Regions from separate parts of the Actimicrobium antarcticum genome, predicted to be linked through region 2. Evidence: predicted binding sites of a transcription regulator. Region 2 holds the regulator's gene; each other region holds the start of a gene.
The links. Region 2 encodes sigma-54, which starts transcription at its own class of promoters, with help from an activator protein. Its sites were predicted from a motif close to TGGCANGNAANCTGCTTT; they were not measured.

Region 1 (5,871 bases), on a different contig from region 2:
CCACCAGGTTTGTTGTTTGCCCAGCACCACCAGGCCTGCCAGGAAAAATCCGACCAGCAATCCTTCACGCAGCATCAGCGTGTCCTGGTGCTTTTCAAAGGCTTCCGTGAAGCCCAGAAAAAACAGGAACAGCCCCAGAAAAGCCACCGGATGGTGACTGGTCAACACGACCCCGGCCAGAAACAGCACGTGCACCAGAATCATGGCGACCGGCATCGGTGCGCTGACCGGTGCGACCACCGGTACTGGCAGCGCGGCGAGTTCCTTGCGAAACAGCAGTGCCACGCCGATGGCATTGAACACCACCGCGATGGCGGCTTTCCAGCCGAACATGCTGCTCATGAAGGCCAGATCCCAGCCCCAGGCATCGGCCACCATCAGGACCGGCGGTGCGGCGTAGGGCGTGAGGACGCCGCCTATCGAGACATTCACCAGCAGCACTGCCAGCGTCCCGTACATGAACCTGGCGGACATGCCCCGGATGTAGTAACGCTCGCGCAGCATCAGTGCGGCCAGCGTCATGGCGGCCGGTTCGGTAATGAACGAGCCGAGCAGTGGAATCAGTGCCAGGGTCAGCACATAACAGGCAAACGACGCCGGCAACGGCAGCCAGCGCGTCAGGGATTCGACCAGGCCTTGTGTCAGCACCAGGATAGGCCGGGTGCCGGCAATAACCAGGATGACGAAGACGAACAGCGGCTCGGTAAAGTTCTGTTCTTCGATGTAGGTGATGGCATCGGTCGGTCCGGCCAGTCCGGCGATGCACAACACCAGCACCATCGCCCACAGGCCGAACACCACCTCGACCTCGCCGAGTAAATGCCAGACTCCGGCAAAACGCGGTTGCGTATGCGCGAGATGCTGGAACCATTTGGTCGAAAAAGTGTGCAATACCGCAATGCCGAACAGCGCGGTACCGATCAGCTGGATCAGAGTGGGTGCAGTCATGCGGCGCTTTCATTGGGTGCGGTCAGTTCGCTCAGCGGCCAGCGTGGCCGGACATTGAACGCATAATCGTGCGTGGCCAGACGCGGGTCCTGCTTCAGACGCAAGCCACCGGCAAACGCGATCATCGCGCCGTTGTCGGTACAGAATTCCAGTTCGGGGTAATAGACCCGGAAGTGTTTTTTGACGGCAGCGGCATTGAGCGCATCCCGCAGTTGCCGGTTGGCGCCAACCCCGCCGGCCACCACCAGACGCTTCAGGCCGGTGTGCTTGAGCGCACTGAGCGACTTCGCGACCAGTACGTCCACCATCGCATCGACAAAACCGCGTGCGATGTTGGCCTTGTCCTGCTCGCAAACATTGCCGGGGTGATTCTTGACGACGGTGAGCACCGCAGTCTTGAGTCCTGAAAAACTGAAATTGAAATCCTTCGAATGCAGCATCGGCCGCGGCAGCTTGTAGGCCAATGGATCACCGAACTCGGCCATGCGTGAAATTGCCGGCCCCCCTGGATAGCCGAGTCCGAGCAATTTGGCCGACTTGTCGAAGGCTTCGCCGGCGGCGTCGTCGAGAGTTTCGCCGAGCAAGGTATAGCGCCCGACGCCATCGACCCGCATCAGCTGGGTATGGCCGCCCGAGACCAGTAGCGCAATGAACGGAAACGCCGGCGGGTCGCTGGCCAGTAGCGGTGACAGCAGATGCCCTTCGAGATGGTGGATGCCGAGAACGGGCTTGCCCAGCGCCAGCCCGAGACCGCAGGCCACCGAGGCACCCACCAGCAGCGCACCGGCCAGGCCCGGACCCTGTGTATAGGCGATCGCATCGATCCGGTCGCGCGTGAGGGCGGCGTCGTCCAGCACTTGCTGCAGCAGCGGAATGGCGCGCCGGATATGGTCGCGCGACGCCAGTTCGGGTACCACGCCGCCGTACTGTTCATGCATGGCGACCTGGGAATACAGGGCGTGCGACAACAGGCCGGCGGACGTGTCGTACAACGCCAGCCCGGTTTCGTCGCAGGAGGATTCAACGCCAAGAACGATCATGATGAAAATTGGGGGGAGGTTTTTAAGAAACGACATTGTAAGGGATAGACCCGTGGCAATCGTGCGAGCCCCCGGTTGGTGCGCCGCACAATCGTGATGCGTCCGTGGGCTGTTTCAGCGCAGATCCGATCGAAAAATGTCCATTTTGGCTGGCATACCAATTGCAATACGTCAGTGAGGCCAGCAATGGCGATGTCTTTCTTTGTTATTCCCCGAGGATTCCATGACCAGTAAACAAGCCCCGACTCCAAGCCTGACACGCCGCACCGTACTCAAGGCCAGCGCTGCTGCCGGCATTGGCGCTTTCGGCGGACTCGCCACCCGGGGCGTCTGGGCCGCCGGTTCCGACAAGCCCGAAAAAGAGGAAGTCCGGGTCGGCTTCATTCCGCTGACTGATTGCGCCTCGGTGGTCATGGCATCGGTCCTCGGCTTCGACAAAAAATACGGCATCAAGATCGTGCCCACCAAGGAATCCTCGTGGGCCGGCGTGCGCGACAAGCTGGTCAACGGCGAACTCGATGCCGCGCATGTCCTGTATGGCCTGATCTACGGCGTGCATCAGGGTGTCAGTGGCGCCAAGAAAGACATGGCTGTCCTGATGACCATCAACCAGAACGGCCAGGCCATCACGCTGTCAAAAAAACTGGCAGACAAGGGCGCCGTGGACGGTCCATCGCTGGCCAAACTGATGGCGACCGACAAGCGCGAATACACCTTTGCGCAAACCTTCCCGACCGGCACGCACGCGATGTGGCTGTACTACTGGATGGCCGCCAACGGCATCAACCCGATGAAAGACGCCAAGGTCATCACCGTGCCGCCACCGCAAATGGTCGCCAACATGCGCGTCGGAAACATGGATGGCTTTTGCGTCGGCGAGCCCTGGGGCCATCGCGCCATCGTCGACGGCATCGGCATCACCGTAGCGACCACCCAGGACATCTGGAAAGACCATCCCGAAAAGGTACTCGGCACCACCGCCGAATGGGTCAGGAAATATCCCAACACTGCCCGTGCGCTGACTGCCGCCGTGCTGGAAGCCAGCCGCTGGATCGATGCATCGCTGTCGAACAAGAACAAGATGGCCGAAACCATCGCCGACAAGTCGTATGTCAATACCTCGGTCGACGTGATCAACCAGCGCATTCTCGGCCGCTACCAGAATGGCCTGGGCAAGTCCTGGGATGATCCGAATTTCATGAAGTTCTTCGGTGATGGTGCGGTCAATTTTCCGTACCTGTCGGACGGCATGTGGTTCCTGACCCAGCATAAGCGCTGGGGCCTGTCGAAAACCGAACCGGACTACCTCGCTGTCGCCAAAGCCATCAACCACATCGATGTCTATAAAGACGCCGCTGCCATGGCCAAGGTCAGCGTGCCGAAAGATCCCATGCGCAGCAGCAAGCTCATGGATGGCACGGTCTGGGATGGCAAAAACCCGCAAGCCTACGCAGCTTCATTCAAGATCAACGCCTGAGGACAATCACCATGAGTGCCGTCATCGACACCCGGAGTCACGCGGCGCTACCGTCGCCGCATCCCGCCACCACGTCCACCGACCATGCTCCAGACGTCTCGGCCGAAAGCAAACGCCGACGTGCCGTTGGTGCCGACGTGGTGCGCAGCCCGTTGCGCAAATCCCCATTGCGGCCCTACGTGATGGCGTTATTGCCACCGCTCGTGGGAATGGCGCTGCTGATCCTGCTGTGGCAAATCATCTCGACTCGTACCAGCGGGTTTCCGTCGCCGCTGACGACGCTGCAGGAAGCGATCCGGCTGTTTTCAGATCCGTTCTATCGCAAGGGGCCGAACGACCAGGGTATCGGCTGGAACATTCTTGCCTCGCTGCAGCGTGTGGCGGTCGGTTTCGGTCTGGCTGCACTGGTGGGCATACCGCTCGGGTTTGCCATTGGCCGCTTCAAGTTCATGGCCGGCATGTTTGGTCCGATCATCAGCCTCCTGAAACCGGTCTCGCCGCTGGCCTGGCTGCCGATTGGCCTGCTGGTGTTCAAGGCGGCCGACCCGGCCGCAATCTGGTCCATCTTCATTTGCTCGATCTGGCCGATGGTCATCAACACCGCCGTCGGCGTGCAGCGGGTGCCGCAGGATTACATGAACGTGGCGCGCGTCCTGAATCTGTCGGAATGGAAAATCCTCACCAAGATTCTGTTCCCGTCGGTGCTGCCGTACATGCTGACGGGTGTGCGTCTGGCCATCGGCACGGCCTGGCTGGTGATCGTTGCCGCAGAAATGCTGACCGGCGGCGTCGGTATCGGTTTCTGGGTCTGGGATGAATGGAACAACCTGAACGTGCCACACATCATCATCGCCATCGTCGTCATCGGGCTGGTCGGGTTGATCCTCGAACAGGCACTGGTGGCGCTGGCACGGGCATTTACTTACGACGACGCGGGGACCTGATCATGAGCGACAAATTCATTGAAATCCAGAATGCCGAAATGTCGTTTCCGGTCAAGAAGGGCACGTTCCAGGCGCTCGTCAACGTCAACCTGAATGTGCGCAAGGGCGAATTCATCACGCTGATCGGCCACTCCGGTTGCGGCAAATCGACCTTGTTGAACATGATTGCCGGACTCACCACCGCAACCGGCGGCATGCTGCTGTGTGCTAACCGCGAAATCTCGGGGCCGTCGCCAGAGCGTGGCGTGGTGTTCCAGAACCATTCGCTGTTGCCCTGGCTGACTTGCCATGAAAACGTCTACCTCGCGGTCGAGCGCGTGTTCGGCGCAGTCGAGCCGAAAGCCCGGTTGCAGGAACGCACCCGCACCGCGCTCGCGATGGTGGGATTGACGCACGCCGAACACAAGCGCCCGCATGAAATCTCGGGCGGCATGAAGCAGCGCGTTGGCATTGCCCGCGCCTTGTCGATGGAGCCGAAAGTGCTGTTGATGGACGAGCCATTCGGTGCACTCGATGCCCTGACCCGCGCCCATCTGCAGGATGAATTGCTGAAGATCGTCGCCAATACCCAATCGACCGTGGTGATGGTCACGCATGATGTGGATGAAGCGGTCTTGCTGTCGGACCGTATCGTCATGATGACCAACGGCCCGTCGGCCACCATCGGCGAGATTCTGTCAGTGCGCCTGCCGCGTCCGCGCGAACGGGTGGCGCTGGCGGCTGACCCGCTGTACATGGAATACCGGACCTCGGTGCTAGAGTTTCTGTATCACCGGCAAGCGCGGCCGGTGGCGAAAGAGGCGGCTTGAGGACGCGTTCTGGCGGGGCACATTCTTGGCTGGCGAGGGGTGCGGACTTCGTGGAGCGAACGGCGCTGCTCTGCATGGTTCGGACATCGGTACATGGTTATCACGCACGCGGGGGAAGTAGCGCATCCGACTGCAGCTGTCGCCTTAAGGCGATGACCTCACGCAACGACTCCGAACGTCGTGACCTTCCGTCAGTCTTGCTGCGCCGGGAGGATGTCGCCTCTGTCAAGGTCGGTTCCACTAGCGTCGCAACCGCGGCCAATTCTGGTTGCTCCCGCGTGCTGGCGAACTGCAACAGGCCGGACAGGGCGTTCCTGAAAGCCAGAGCTTCCGTCGGATTCATCACGACTGGTTTGAGATTGCCGTACTGATCCTCTAGTTGGCTCAAGTTACTTTCAAATACTTGTCGAGCAGCATTGCGCAGTCGTTTATCCAGCCCTGCCAAAGCGGAATTGCGAACGAGCTGCTCGCCCATTAATTTCTGGTTTTTCTGACGGCTCGGTGATGCCGTGTATTGCTGTTCTGTCAGGCTGGGCGGTGGCAGCATTTCAGCCAGCTCCTTCAGGTACTGCAGTGCTTTGGCCGGATTGATGGGCGTTGTCGTGGTGTGCAAAGACTCTCTATCGAAGTTCTTCAAAGCATGAATGACAGTA
Region 2 (5,871 bases):
GCGTTCCATGCGCAGACATCCCGCCAGATCCAGCGTGGCACCCAGACGCACCTGACGCAGCGTGACGCTCATCATCAGCGGCGAGCGTTTTTGCATCAGTGCCAGCGTGGTCTGCGCGAAGTCGCTGTCGTCCTGCGACAGCGAGGCGACGATGTCCGGTACCGACGGCAGACTGAAGTGCTGCCGGATGGCGGCGTGATGACGTGCCAGCGTGCTGCCGGCGGGGTCGCACTGATCCCTGAAGGCGCTGGCAAATTCGCGGATGGCGTGGCGTACATCGGCGCTGTTGTCGTGTTCCAGCAGGGTGCGTAAAGCCGGCAGTTCGCTGCTCGGAATAAAGACATCCGCCAAGCCCGCATACAGCGCGTCGGCGGCACCGATCATCTCGCCGGTGACACCCAGATACGTCCCCAGCTGGTCTGCCGAACGTGACAGAAAATAACTCCCGCCGACATCCGGAAACAAACCGATATTGACTTCGGGCATGGCCATTCTGGTCCGCTCGGTGACGATACGCAGACGGTTCTGTACGCCGCTCTGCGCCAGCCCCATGCCGCCGCCCATGACGATCCCGTCCATCACGGCGATCCACGGTTTCGGGAAAAAATGGATCAGATGGTTGAGGGCATATTCTTCGCTAAAAAAATCGTCCAGCGCCGCGCTGCCGCCTTGGGGTGTCGACAGGCCAGCCTCGTAAAAAAACCGGATATCGCCACCGGCACAAAATGCTTTTCCGGTACTGCCGGTAATGACCACCGCACGCACCGTCGCCGCGTCGCGCCAGCCCAGCACGATCCCGGTCAGTTCGCGCACCATTGCAAGCGACAAAGAATTGAGGGCTTTGGGCCGGTCAAGCGTGATGTTGCCGATAGCGTTGGTTACTTGGGTCTGGATGAGTGCGGTCATGTTCTGGAGTCCATCGGATTACATTAAATTGCAGGCAAGTCAATTGCAGGCGATTAAAAAGGGCGCAATCAATGCGCCCCAGGTTCGTTCATGCCGGTTTGTCCGGCAGCAGATCAGTCAGGAGGAGGATATCTCGACAACCGGTTCAGGGATGTGTTTGATGGCGTCGTGCTGATGGTCCTGCAGTTTGGTTTTGTACTTGATGACCTGGCGATCGAGCTTGTCGATCAGCGCATCAATGGCGGCGTACAGGTCCTCGGCAATGCTTTCTGCATGCAGGTCCTTGCCGCGCACGTGCAGGTTGATTTCTGCTCGTTGCCGTTTTTCTTTTTCGGGGAGTTTATCTACAGTCAGGATGACAGCGATATCAATGACGTGATCGAAATGACGTTTGATGCGTTCCAACTTGCTTTGCACATATTCACGGATGGCAGGGGTCACTTCGAGATGATGTCCACTGATTGTGAGATTCATACGGCGCTCCTTTGAATAGTGCCGCTGGAGGTTCGTTTTGTACCCGGATGGGCACTGTCGAACACAACGACAGGTAAAACATGACAAATGAAACTACGGAAAAACTTGGAAGAAAATTACAGTGCCTTGCGCAGGTTGACGGATGGGATTTTCAGGGCTTCTCGATATTTTGCGACGGTGCGTCGTGCCACCACCATACCCTGTTCTCCCAGCATGTCTGCGATTTTGCTGTCAGAAAATGGAATCTTCGGGTCTTCAGCTCCTATCAATTGTTTGATGAGTGCCCGTATCGCCGTTGAGGACGCTTCGCCCCCGGCTTCAGTGGCGACATGGCTGCCAAAAAAGTACTTTAACTCGAACATGCCATGCGGGGTCAGCATGTATTTCTGGGTTGTCACACGGGAGATGGTGCTCTCGTGTAAACCCAGTGTATCAGCAATTTCGCGCAAGACAAGAGGGCGCATGGCGACCGCACCATGCGAGAAAAAGTTCCTTTGGCGTTCAACAATTGCCTGTGCCACGCGCAGGATCGTATCGAAACGCTGACGCATATTCTTGATCAGCCACTTCGCTTCCTGCAGCTGCGATGTCAGTGAACCATCGCCTTTATTCTGCTTCAGGATGTTCGCGTACAGGGCGTTGACGCGCAGGCGCGGCATCACGTCGTGGTTGAGCATGACCTGCCAGCCGGCGCGGGTATGCTTGACGATGACATCCGGCACCACGTAGTCCGAGGTGCCGCTGCCAAAGATCGCGCCGGGGTGCGGATTGCATTGCCGGATCACGCATTGTGCTTCGCGCAGGTCTTCATCGTCACAGTCCAGCGCCTTCTTGAGCTTGCTGAAATCACGCTGCGCAAACAGCGTCAGATAGTGTTCGACGATGTCCAGCGCCATGCGCCGGGTCACCATGGCAATGCCGGGAAAACGCCGGATCTGCAGTGCCAGGCATTCGGCGGCATTGCGTGCGCCGACGCCGGCAGGATCGAAGCTCTGCAGCAGTTTCAGGGCGATCGTCAGCTCGTCGGCGTCGATCGCCAGTTCGGCCGGCAAGCGCTCGTGGATCGCCTCCAGCGTGTCTTCCAGATAGCCGTTGTCGTTGAGTGCATCGATCATCAGTTCGACCAGTGCCCGGTCGCGCGGATTGCGTACGGTGACCCGCATCTGCTCCAGCAAATGATCGCGCAGCGTCAGTTCATGGGCTTCCAGCTGGGGTCGCGCATCGTCGTCTTCCGGCGCTTTGGAGGTGCGCGCAACGTCGTCGAAGGTCCAGTCCGATTCGCTGCTGGCGGCGCCTTCCGGTGCCTCGTTGCTGACCTCGGCAGGCGCTTCGCCGTCGCTGCTGGGAGGGGCGGCATTGGCATCCTCGCTGGCACCTTGCTGGCGAATGCCGTCGGCGCCGATGGCACCATCGGCGAGCAGGCGTACCGAATGATCCAGCGGATCGTCGAGCCGTTCCAGTAGCGGATTGTCGGTCAGCATCTGCTCCAGTTCCTGATGCAGTTCCAGCGTGGATAACTGCAATAGCCGTATCGATTGTTGCAGTTGCGGTGTCAGCGCAAGATGCTGTGAGGTGCGGAGCTGGAGGGATTGTTTCATCGTGGTCCGGGCCTACATCCGGAAGTGTTCGCCGAGATACACCCGGCGTACCGACTCGTTGGCGATGATGTCATCCGGGCGTCCGCTGGCCAGGACAGCACCCTGGTTGATGATGTAGGCGCGGTCACAGATGCCCAGCGTTTCGCGCACGTTGTGGTCGGTGATCAGGACGCCGATGCCGCGTTCTTTCAGGAACCGCACGATGCGCTGGATTTCGATCACGGCAATCGGGTCGACGCCGGCGAACGGTTCGTCCAGCAGCACGAAGCGCGGATTGGTCGCCAGCGCACGCGCAATTTCGACGCGACGTCGTTCACCGCCGGACAGGGACAGAGCCTGGTTGTCACGCAGCTTGTCGATTTGCAGATCCTGCAGCAAGGTGTCAAGGCGCTGATCGATGACTTGCCGGCTCAGTGGTTTGCCTGCCTCGCGCTGTAATTCGAGTACCGCGCGAATATTGTCCTCGACGCTCAGCTTGCGAAACACCGACGCTTCCTGCGGCAGGTACGACAGACCCAGCATCGCCCGCTGGTGGATGGGCAGGCGCGAAATGTCGACGCCGTCCAGCCGGATCTCGCCAGCGTCCGATGGGACCAGGCCAACGATCATGTAAAAGGAGGTGGTCTTGCCGGCACCATTCGGGCCGAGCAGGCCGACCACTTCGCCGCTGCCTACCTCCAGCGCGACATCGCTGACGACCTGCCGTACGCCGTAACTTTTCTTCAGACCGCTGACGATCAGTTTGCTGGCAGTCATCTCGGCCGTCATTTGGCGGCACCCGGCGTACGTGGCTGGATCACGGCCTTGATGCGACCCGCGCCGGCCTTGCTGTCGGGGCCAGTCGCAGTGTTGTTGACCGAAAAAAATTCGCTGCGGCTGTCATACGAAATGAATTCGCCTTCGACTTCATCGGTCGGCTTGGTGCCGTCGAGTCGACGCATCTTTGCCTTTGAAAAAAGTTTGACCAGCTCGGTCTTGCCATCGTATTCGATCCGTTCGGCTTCACCTTCGATCCACAGGTCGGGTCCGCCATCGCGTTTTTGGCGGAAACTGGCCAGGCTGCCGGGCGCAGCGTACAGCGTGGCGAACTGGTAACCGGCAGCGTCCTGGGTGACGACGACGCGTGCGGCTTTCATCAGCAATGTCCCGCGCGTGACAATCACTGCGCCAGTGAAGGTATTGATTTGCTTGACATCGTCGTACGCCATCTGATCGGCGTCGACCACGGTGGGTTTGCCGGAGTCTGCCTTCTCAGCATGCACGATCGGCACGATGGCGATATTGAGCATGAGCATAACGAGGGGAAAAAGCGATTTCATGGAGGGTCCTGTTTGAATCATTCTAAGGAAAGCGCAGCGACGAAATCAGCGCGCAGCCGAGGGTGGAAATACCCCGTGCACGCGGTGCGACAAGTCGAGCTGTCGGGTCGCATTATTGGCGACCATTCCCGTGCCTCGCAACTGCGTTTTGCCTAGCGTCATGTCGACTGGTTTGTCGGTCTTCATCACATCGTCTTCAGGCAGCAGCAGCAAATAGGGCGATGTCATGTGGAACAGCTGGGTGTCACGCGAGGGCGGCCGGTCGACCACCACGTTGCCGATCATTTGCACTTCCGTATTGTCCTTGCTGACCAGCGCGCGGTCGGACGTCATCACCATCGGCGGTCGACCGGTGGTCAGGTTGTGGATGACGGGACGGGTGATTTCGTGCGAATCGTCGACCGGACTGTGGGTGAGCCGGTCACCCGAAATATTGTAGCGGCCGGTCTGTGACTTCGCCATTTTGACGAACGTGAAATGCGTCACGTAATAGTCGGGCGCTGTTCGCGCCGGTTCGGTGATGCCTGCGAGGCCGCTCTTGCGCAGCACTTCGATCAGCCAGAAACTACCCAGCACCAGCGTCACGCTCAACGCAATCAGCAGGCCCAGCCGGAAGCGGTTGGCAGCCTTCGCGCCGTTGCTGCTGTTACTCACGCCAGATACGGCGCTAGCGCCGCCTCATAGTTGCCCTGTGCGCGCAAAATGAAATCGCACAGCTCGCGCGCCGCACCGCCACCGCCATGCGCCGTGGTCACGTGGTGCACGCGCTGGCGTACTTCGTGGTGACCGTTGGGTACGCTGGCGGCAAAGCCGACACGTAGCAGGACCGGCAAGTCGATCACATCGTCACCGATAAAGCCGCACTGCCCGGCACTGAATCCTGTCGTCAGCAGCAACTGCTCGAAGCTCGCGCGCTTGTCATGGCTACCCTGGATCACGTGCGTGATGCCGAGGTCGCTCGCGCGCCGCTGTACCAGTGCCGACTTGCGCGCACTGATGATGGCCGTGGCGACGCCCGATTGCTGCAACAGCCTGATGCCCTGGCCATCCAGGACATTGAAGGTCTTGATCAGTTCACCGTCGGCGCCGAAATGCAGGCTGCCATCGGTCAGGATGCCGTCGACGTCGAAAATCATCAGGCGGATTTGCGCTGCGCGTGAGGTCGCGTTCGCGGTTGCATTTGCTTCGGTCAGGATCGACGGCATCAGATCACCTTGGCCCGGGTCAGGTCATGGATATGCAAGGCACCGACCAGGACGCCGGTGGCATCGGCTACCAGCAGCTGATTGATGCGGGACTCTTCCATGATGCGCACTGCATCGACCGCCAGCTGGTCCGGGCCGATGGTGCGCGGATCGGCATGCATGACGTCAGCAATCGACAGTCTGGTGAAGTCCTGCACATGCGCGATCAGGCGGCGCAGGTCGCCGTCGGTAAAGACGCCGATCGGCCGGAAATCAGCATCGACGACCGCCGTCATCGCCATGCCCTTGCGGGTCATTTCGGCCAGTGCGAGGGATAACGACACGCTCGCCAGCACCGCAGGAATCTGCTCGCCGCTGCGCATCACATCA
Region 3 (5,871 bases), on a different contig from region 2:
CCGGCGACTTCCTTCTCTAGAATCGCCAGCGCGGGGCCGGTTTCGGCAGCCGTGATGACACCGCGGCTGACGTCCTTGTGCAGCAGATCGAGCAGACGACGTGCATGTTCCTGATACATGGTGACTTCGCCGGCGGCTTTGGATTTGAAAGTGACTAGCATGGCGTTTTCCCTATTATTTGAAGCTGGCATAGAAGTATCCAGCATGCTGATTGTAGCGGGATCTAGCTCGCCCGACTGCGCGTCAGCTCGCATAACGCAGCGGGCACGGTTCTGGCCGGATTACTCCAGTTTGAATGAGGTCATGAAGGTATCGATGTTTTCGCGTGACACGGCTTTTTCCGGGCCGGTCACGATTGCCTGATAGGCGCGCTGATTTTTCGATGCAAAGCGTGCAACCAGCAGGCGCGGTTGACCGCCTTTTGGCGTTCCGCTGGCTTCGACGTCGATGGTGGTGCCCGTCGGATTGACGGTCACTTTTTCGTGCAGGACGGTGCCGTTGATATTCTTGATCAGCGCCGTTTTCATTGCGGTCAAGGCCAGGTTGGCCTTGGCCGCATCGGCCAGTTCAAGGCTGCCGACTGCGTAGGTCACGGCATTGACTTCGGCAGCCGTCATGGTCATGGAGACCGGCGTACCATCGAGATCGATCTGCCGCGTCAGCGTAGCCGGCTTGGCTGGCAACACCACCGTGTAGGGGGCATCGGTGCCACGCACCTGGCGCCAGTCGTGGCTTGGGGTGCAGGCCGACAGGAGTATTGCCAACAACAGCAAGGCAGAATGTTGCATAAGCTGGGAGCGTGTATTTGTCATGTCGGGCATGGTAACAGGGCCGACCCCCGGCGCACGCTTCAGCGCCGGTGGAAAGTACGCAAGCCCCACAAGACGCCGACACACAGCAGGCTGATTCCCAGCAGGACTTGCCAGTTCGGCATGTTGCCCCGAAGCAGGAATGCATACAGCAATGCGGCCAGTGTTTCGAATACGATCAGCTGGCCCGCCAGTGCCGTCGGCAGCATCTGGCTGGCACGATTCCACAGCAGCGTACCCAGCCAGGATGCACAGAACCCAAGCAGCAGCATCAGCAAAATGAATTGCAACGGACGCGCGCCCAGCGGAAAGTTGAATCCGCCTGGTGCGAACTGCAAATAACTGCCGTAGATTAGTGCTCCGAATACAGCCAATGGCAGTGTGGCCAGTCCCTGTGCGGTGGCCCAGGTCGTCGAACTGATGTGCGGATGTGCCTGCAGATGGCGGGCGTTCATGATCGGATACCACGTCCAGGCAGCCAGTGCCACGGTGGCCAGTCCGCAGCCAAGCAGGTAATCGGACAATGAGCGCCGACCGTCGAAGTGCGCCAGCTCGCTGAAGTTGACCAGCATCAGCCCGCAGGCGATGACGACCAGCGAGGGCGCCAGAAGGCGCCAGCGGATCGCCTTCCTTGCGCCCCAGTTACTGGTCACCGCAATGACGATCGGCAGCGTGCCGATCAGCATTGCCGGCAACGGTGCGCCGGCCAGCTGGATCGCACTGGCCAGCGTGGCGTAGTAAATCAGGTTGCCGATCAGCGCCAGCCCGAACGCCATCCGCCAGTCGTCGCGGGACAACCGGCCGATACGGCGGCGGTCAAAGAGCGCCGGCACCAGTGCAATGAGTCCGAATGCGATGTAACGGCCAAGTGACAGCATCAGACCCGGGTAGTCCGGCAACAGCAGCGGCGCGATAAACACCAGCCCCCACAGCAACCCTGCGCCGAGAGCACAGGCAACGCCGATCAGCATGGACTGCCTGTCAGGTGATTGCGGCAGATGAGACGCGCCAACAGGGAGCCGGAGTCTGTGCTGACAGTGGCAAAGTGCATGGACTCGGACATGGGAAAATTTCGGCGAGAGACAAAAGCCCGCCACGATAGCAAACTTTCTGACACGCACCGTCAATCGTGCGCGCAGGCGCTAACGGTCCTTGCTGCTGCGTGGCGCGCGATGCCAGCTCACTGTTCGCGCAAACCGCGCCGATACTGGATCGCCTCTGCCACATGGCTTTGGGTAATCTGGTGGGAGGCGGCCAGGTCGGCGATAGTACGTGCCACTTTCAGCACCCGGTGGTAGGAGCGGGCCGACCAGTTCAGCCGTTGCATGGCGGTTTCCAGCAGCCTTGCGGCCGCTGCTTCGGGTTGGCAGTGGGCATCAATTTCCTGGGTCGACAGGACATTGTTGGACTTGCCGGCACGCTCCTGCTGGATCTCGAATGCGCGCGCGACCCGGTCTGCAATGGCCGACGAGGGTTCTCCCGCGGCAGGTTTTAACAGTTCGTCATGCGGCAGCGCGCCAACCTGCAATTGCATGTCGATCCGGTCGAGCAGCGGACCGGAAATACGATTCTGGTAACGCGCCACGATGTCGGGCGTGCAGCGGCATTTGCCTGACGGATGGCCGAGGTAGCCACACGGACAGGGATTCATCGCCGCAATGAGTTGAAAGCGGGCCGGAAAATCCGCCTGGCGCGCCGCCCTTGAAATCGTGATGCGACCCGATTCAAGCGGTTCGCGCAGCACTTCCAGCACCTTGCGATCGAACTCAGGTAGTTCATCCAGAAACAGCACGCCACGATGGGCCAGTGAAATTTCTCCCGGACGCGGCGTGCCACCGCCACCGACCAGCGCCACGCCGGACGCCGTGTGATGCGGCGCGCGAAACGGTCGCACCTTCCAGCGCGCCACCGTGAATCCGCTGGAGAGCGATTGCACCGCTGCGGATTCCAGCGCTTCGTCGTCCGTCATCGGCGGCAGGATGCCGGCGAATCGCGCTGCCAGCATGGATTTTCCGGTGCCTGGCGGACCGCTCATCAGCACGCTATGCGCGCCGGCGGCAGCCACCTCCAGCCCGCGCTTGACCTGCAACTGGCCTTTGACATCGATGAAATCCGGATACGCTGGCCGGATCGGTTGCGCCATGCAGCGGTGCCGCACCAGCCTTGCCAGGCCGTCGCCAGCCGCGAAGTGGGCGCATACCTGCAGCAGTGAATCGGCCGGATAAATCAGCGCATCCTTCATCAGCGCAGCTTCATCGGCATTGGCGCGCGGCAGTATAAAGCCGCGCTGGATGCCATCATTGTTGCCGCCGTTGTCGCTGTCACGGTGCATCGCAAAGGTCATGGCCAGCGCGCCGCGTATCGGCCGCAGTTCGCCTGACAGCGACAGCTCGCCGGCGAATTCATACTTGTGCAGTTCACCGGCCGGCATTTGTTCGGACGCCGCCAGTATGCCCAACGCGATCGGCAAATCGAACCGGCCGGACTCTTTGGGCAGGTCGGCCGGCGCGAGGTTGACGGTAATGCGCCGGGCCGGAAATTCAAAGCGCGCGTTTTGCAGGGCGGCGCGGACCCGGTCTTTGGACTCCTTGACTTCAGTATCCGGCAATCCGACGATCGTGAAATTCGGTAAACCATTCGCCAAATGGACTTCGACGGTGACTTCGGGTGCGTGCATGCCTGCGAGGGCGCGACTCTTTAGTACGGCGAGGCTCATGGTGGACGGTGCAATCTTGCTCTGAATGTAGTCGGATCGGGATGATCGCGAGCAAGTTTGCAGTGGTGAACCTGAATGGCTCTTGATTTGCGGCAGAACTTCTCCGGATAGCGCACGTTGCGTTATCCGGATCGTACGAGACAGTCGCGTTTATTTGGTCGACTGCGCTTCCATCGCTGCAACTTGCGCCTCCAGCACTTCCAGTCGTTCGCGGGTTTTGGCCAGCACCTGTGCCTGGATATCAAATTCTTCGCGGGTCACCAGATCGAGCTTGGAAAACCCCTGCGCCATCATCGCCTTGACGTTTTTTTCAATGTCCTTGGCTGGCGAGTTCTCGATCGCCTGACTGATTTTCTGTTGCATCTCGGTGAAAAAATTGGATTTGTCCATGATGTTCCTTTTTTTGTATGGTTAAGCACCGTTACAGTGCGTACTGAGGCGACGCGCTAGAACTTGGTGCGCCTCGATCACGTGGCAGGGAGCGAGCGGAATTGCAGGCGCCTGTTATTTGCCAAAAAGATACTTTTTAGTGTCGAACGTGGGTGGCACGAGTCCTGCTAATGTAGATCGAAACCTGACGTTACACCGTATTTTTTATCCATTAACTACCTACTGGGGAAATAAAATGAAAAGACTGATTCTCGCCACGGCCATCGCAGCCCTTTTTGTCGGTAACTTCGCGCACGCCGAAGACGCAAAGCCTGACAACGAACTCAGCTTCAATGCGGCGCTGTCGTCAGACTATCGCTTCCGCGGTATTTCGCAGTCCCGCCTCAAGCCAGCCGTTTCCGTCGGTGCCGATTTCGTCAACAACCCGACTGGCTTTTATGTGGGGACATGGGCTTCGTCAATCAAGTGGATCAAGGATACCGGTGGCGACGGCAGCGTCGAACTGGACATCTACGGCGGCAAGCGCGGTGAAATCGTACCGGGCGTGTCGTATGACGTCGGCATCCTGACCTACATCTATTCTGGCAACAAGCTGTCGTCGGTTCCCGGTTATGCCAATGCCAATACCACCGAAATTTATGGTCAGGTCGGCTATGGTCCTGCCTATCTGAAGTATTCCAGCGCAGTGACCGACACGTTCGGCAACGTTGACAGCAAAAACAGCGGCTATCTCGACCTGGGCGCCAACATTGATATCGCTGAAGGTACCGTGTTGAACCTGCATGTCGGCCATCAGAAGATCAAAAACGGCTCGTTCTACAGCTATACCGACTACAAGGTTGGCGTGACCAAGGATTTCGGATTTGCCAGCGGCAGCATCGCCCTGATCGGTACCGATGCCAATACCGGTGCCTATCCAACCCCATCGGGCAAAGACAACGGCAAAACCGCTCTGGTCGTCGCCATCAGCAAAACTTTCTAAGCGAGGCCAGTCATGAAACTGATTACTGCCATCATCAAACCGTTCAAGCTGGACGAAGTCCGTGAAGCCTTGTCCGCCATCGGCGTGCAGGGCATCACCGTGACCGAGGTCAAGGGCTTTGGACGCCAGAAAGGCCATACCGAGCTGTACCGGGGTGCCGAGTATGTGGTCGACTTTTTGCCGAAGACAAAAATCGAGGCGGCAGTTGATGATGCCATCGTCGATCGCGCCATCGAAGCCATTGAAACTGCAGCCCGCACCGGCAAAATCGGTGACGGCAAGATTTTCGTCTACGACCTGCAGCAAGTTGTGCGGATCCGTACCGGCGAAACCGGCAAAGAAGCTCTTTAAGGGTACGACCATGAAAAAACACTTTGCACGTTTCCTGGCTGCCGGCACCTTGCTGCTGGCAGTCGGCTTCGCACCGGCCGCCATGGCTGCCGATGAAGTCGTGGCCAAGCCGGATGCTGCCGTAGTCGTCGCTCCGGCGGCTGCACCTGCACCTGCCGCTGTCGCTCCTGCAGCAGCACCTGCCGCCGGCGAGCTGGCCGCACCAGCTGCAGCGGCACCGGCCGCACCAGCCGCAGCACCGGCACCCGTCCCGAACAAGGGCGATACCGCGTGGATGATGGTTGCTACCACCCTCGTGATCCTGATGACGATTCCCGGCCTGGCCTTGTTCTACGGCGGGCTGGTGCGTTCGAAGAACATGCTGTCGGTCCTGATGCAGGTATTCATGATCTTCGCCGTGATCATCGTTTTGTGGTGCATTTATGGCTACTCGCTGGCATTCACCGAGGGCAGCGCCTTCATCGGTAAATTCGATCGACTGTTCCTTAACGGTATCTTCAATCCAGCTACCGGTACCTTTGCGACAGCCGCTACCTTCACCAAGGGCGTCGTGATTCCCGAGTTCGTCTTCGTGGTGTTCCAGGCCACCTTTGCTGCGATCACCTGCGGCCTGATCATCGGTG

Region 1: the regulator sigma-54 is predicted to act here: its motif matches at 2,139-2,156, upstream of ABD720_RS01515 (CmpA/NrtA family ABC transporter substrate-binding protein).
Region 3: the regulator sigma-54 is predicted to act here: its motif matches at 4,069-4,086, upstream of ABD720_RS09040 (TorF family putative porin).

Annotation. Positions count from the first base shown of each region.
Region 1 is NZ_BAAAZE010000002.1:39,505-45,375, forward strand. It holds gene ABD720_RS01505 (putative Na+/H+ antiporter) at 1-948, opposite strand, end outside; gene tsaD (tRNA (adenosine(37)-N6)-threonylcarbamoyltransferase complex transferase subunit TsaD) at 945-1,988, opposite strand; gene ABD720_RS01515 (CmpA/NrtA family ABC transporter substrate-binding protein) at 2,212-3,465, shown strand; gene ntrB (nitrate ABC transporter permease) at 3,477-4,409, shown strand; gene ABD720_RS01525 (ABC transporter ATP-binding protein) at 4,412-5,218, shown strand; gene ABD720_RS01530 (hypothetical protein) at 5,319-5,871, opposite strand, start outside.
Region 2 is NZ_BAAAZE010000014.1:87,800-93,670, reverse strand. It holds gene ABD720_RS17160 (enoyl-CoA hydratase/isomerase family protein) at 1-906, opposite strand, end outside; gene hpf (ribosome hibernation-promoting factor, HPF/YfiA family) at 1,024-1,380, opposite strand; gene ABD720_RS17150 (RNA polymerase factor sigma-54) at 1,497-2,978, opposite strand; gene lptB (LPS export ABC transporter ATP-binding protein) at 2,991-3,734, opposite strand; gene lptA (lipopolysaccharide transport periplasmic protein LptA) at 3,743-4,297, opposite strand; gene lptC (LPS export ABC transporter periplasmic protein LptC) at 4,343-4,951, opposite strand; gene ABD720_RS17130 (KdsC family phosphatase) at 4,948-5,502, opposite strand; gene ABD720_RS17125 (KpsF/GutQ family sugar-phosphate isomerase) at 5,502-5,871, opposite strand, start outside.
Region 3 is NZ_BAAAZE010000008.1:260,172-266,042, forward strand. It holds gene ABD720_RS09015 (DUF1840 domain-containing protein) at 1-161, opposite strand, end outside; gene ABD720_RS09020 (hypothetical protein) at 282-788, opposite strand; gene ABD720_RS09025 (DMT family transporter) at 851-1,780, opposite strand; gene ABD720_RS09030 (YifB family Mg chelatase-like AAA ATPase) at 1,990-3,525, opposite strand; gene ABD720_RS09035 (accessory factor UbiK family protein) at 3,676-3,915, opposite strand; gene ABD720_RS09040 (TorF family putative porin) at 4,151-4,897, shown strand; gene ABD720_RS09045 (P-II family nitrogen regulator) at 4,910-5,248, shown strand; gene ABD720_RS09050 (ammonium transporter) at 5,259-5,871, shown strand, end outside.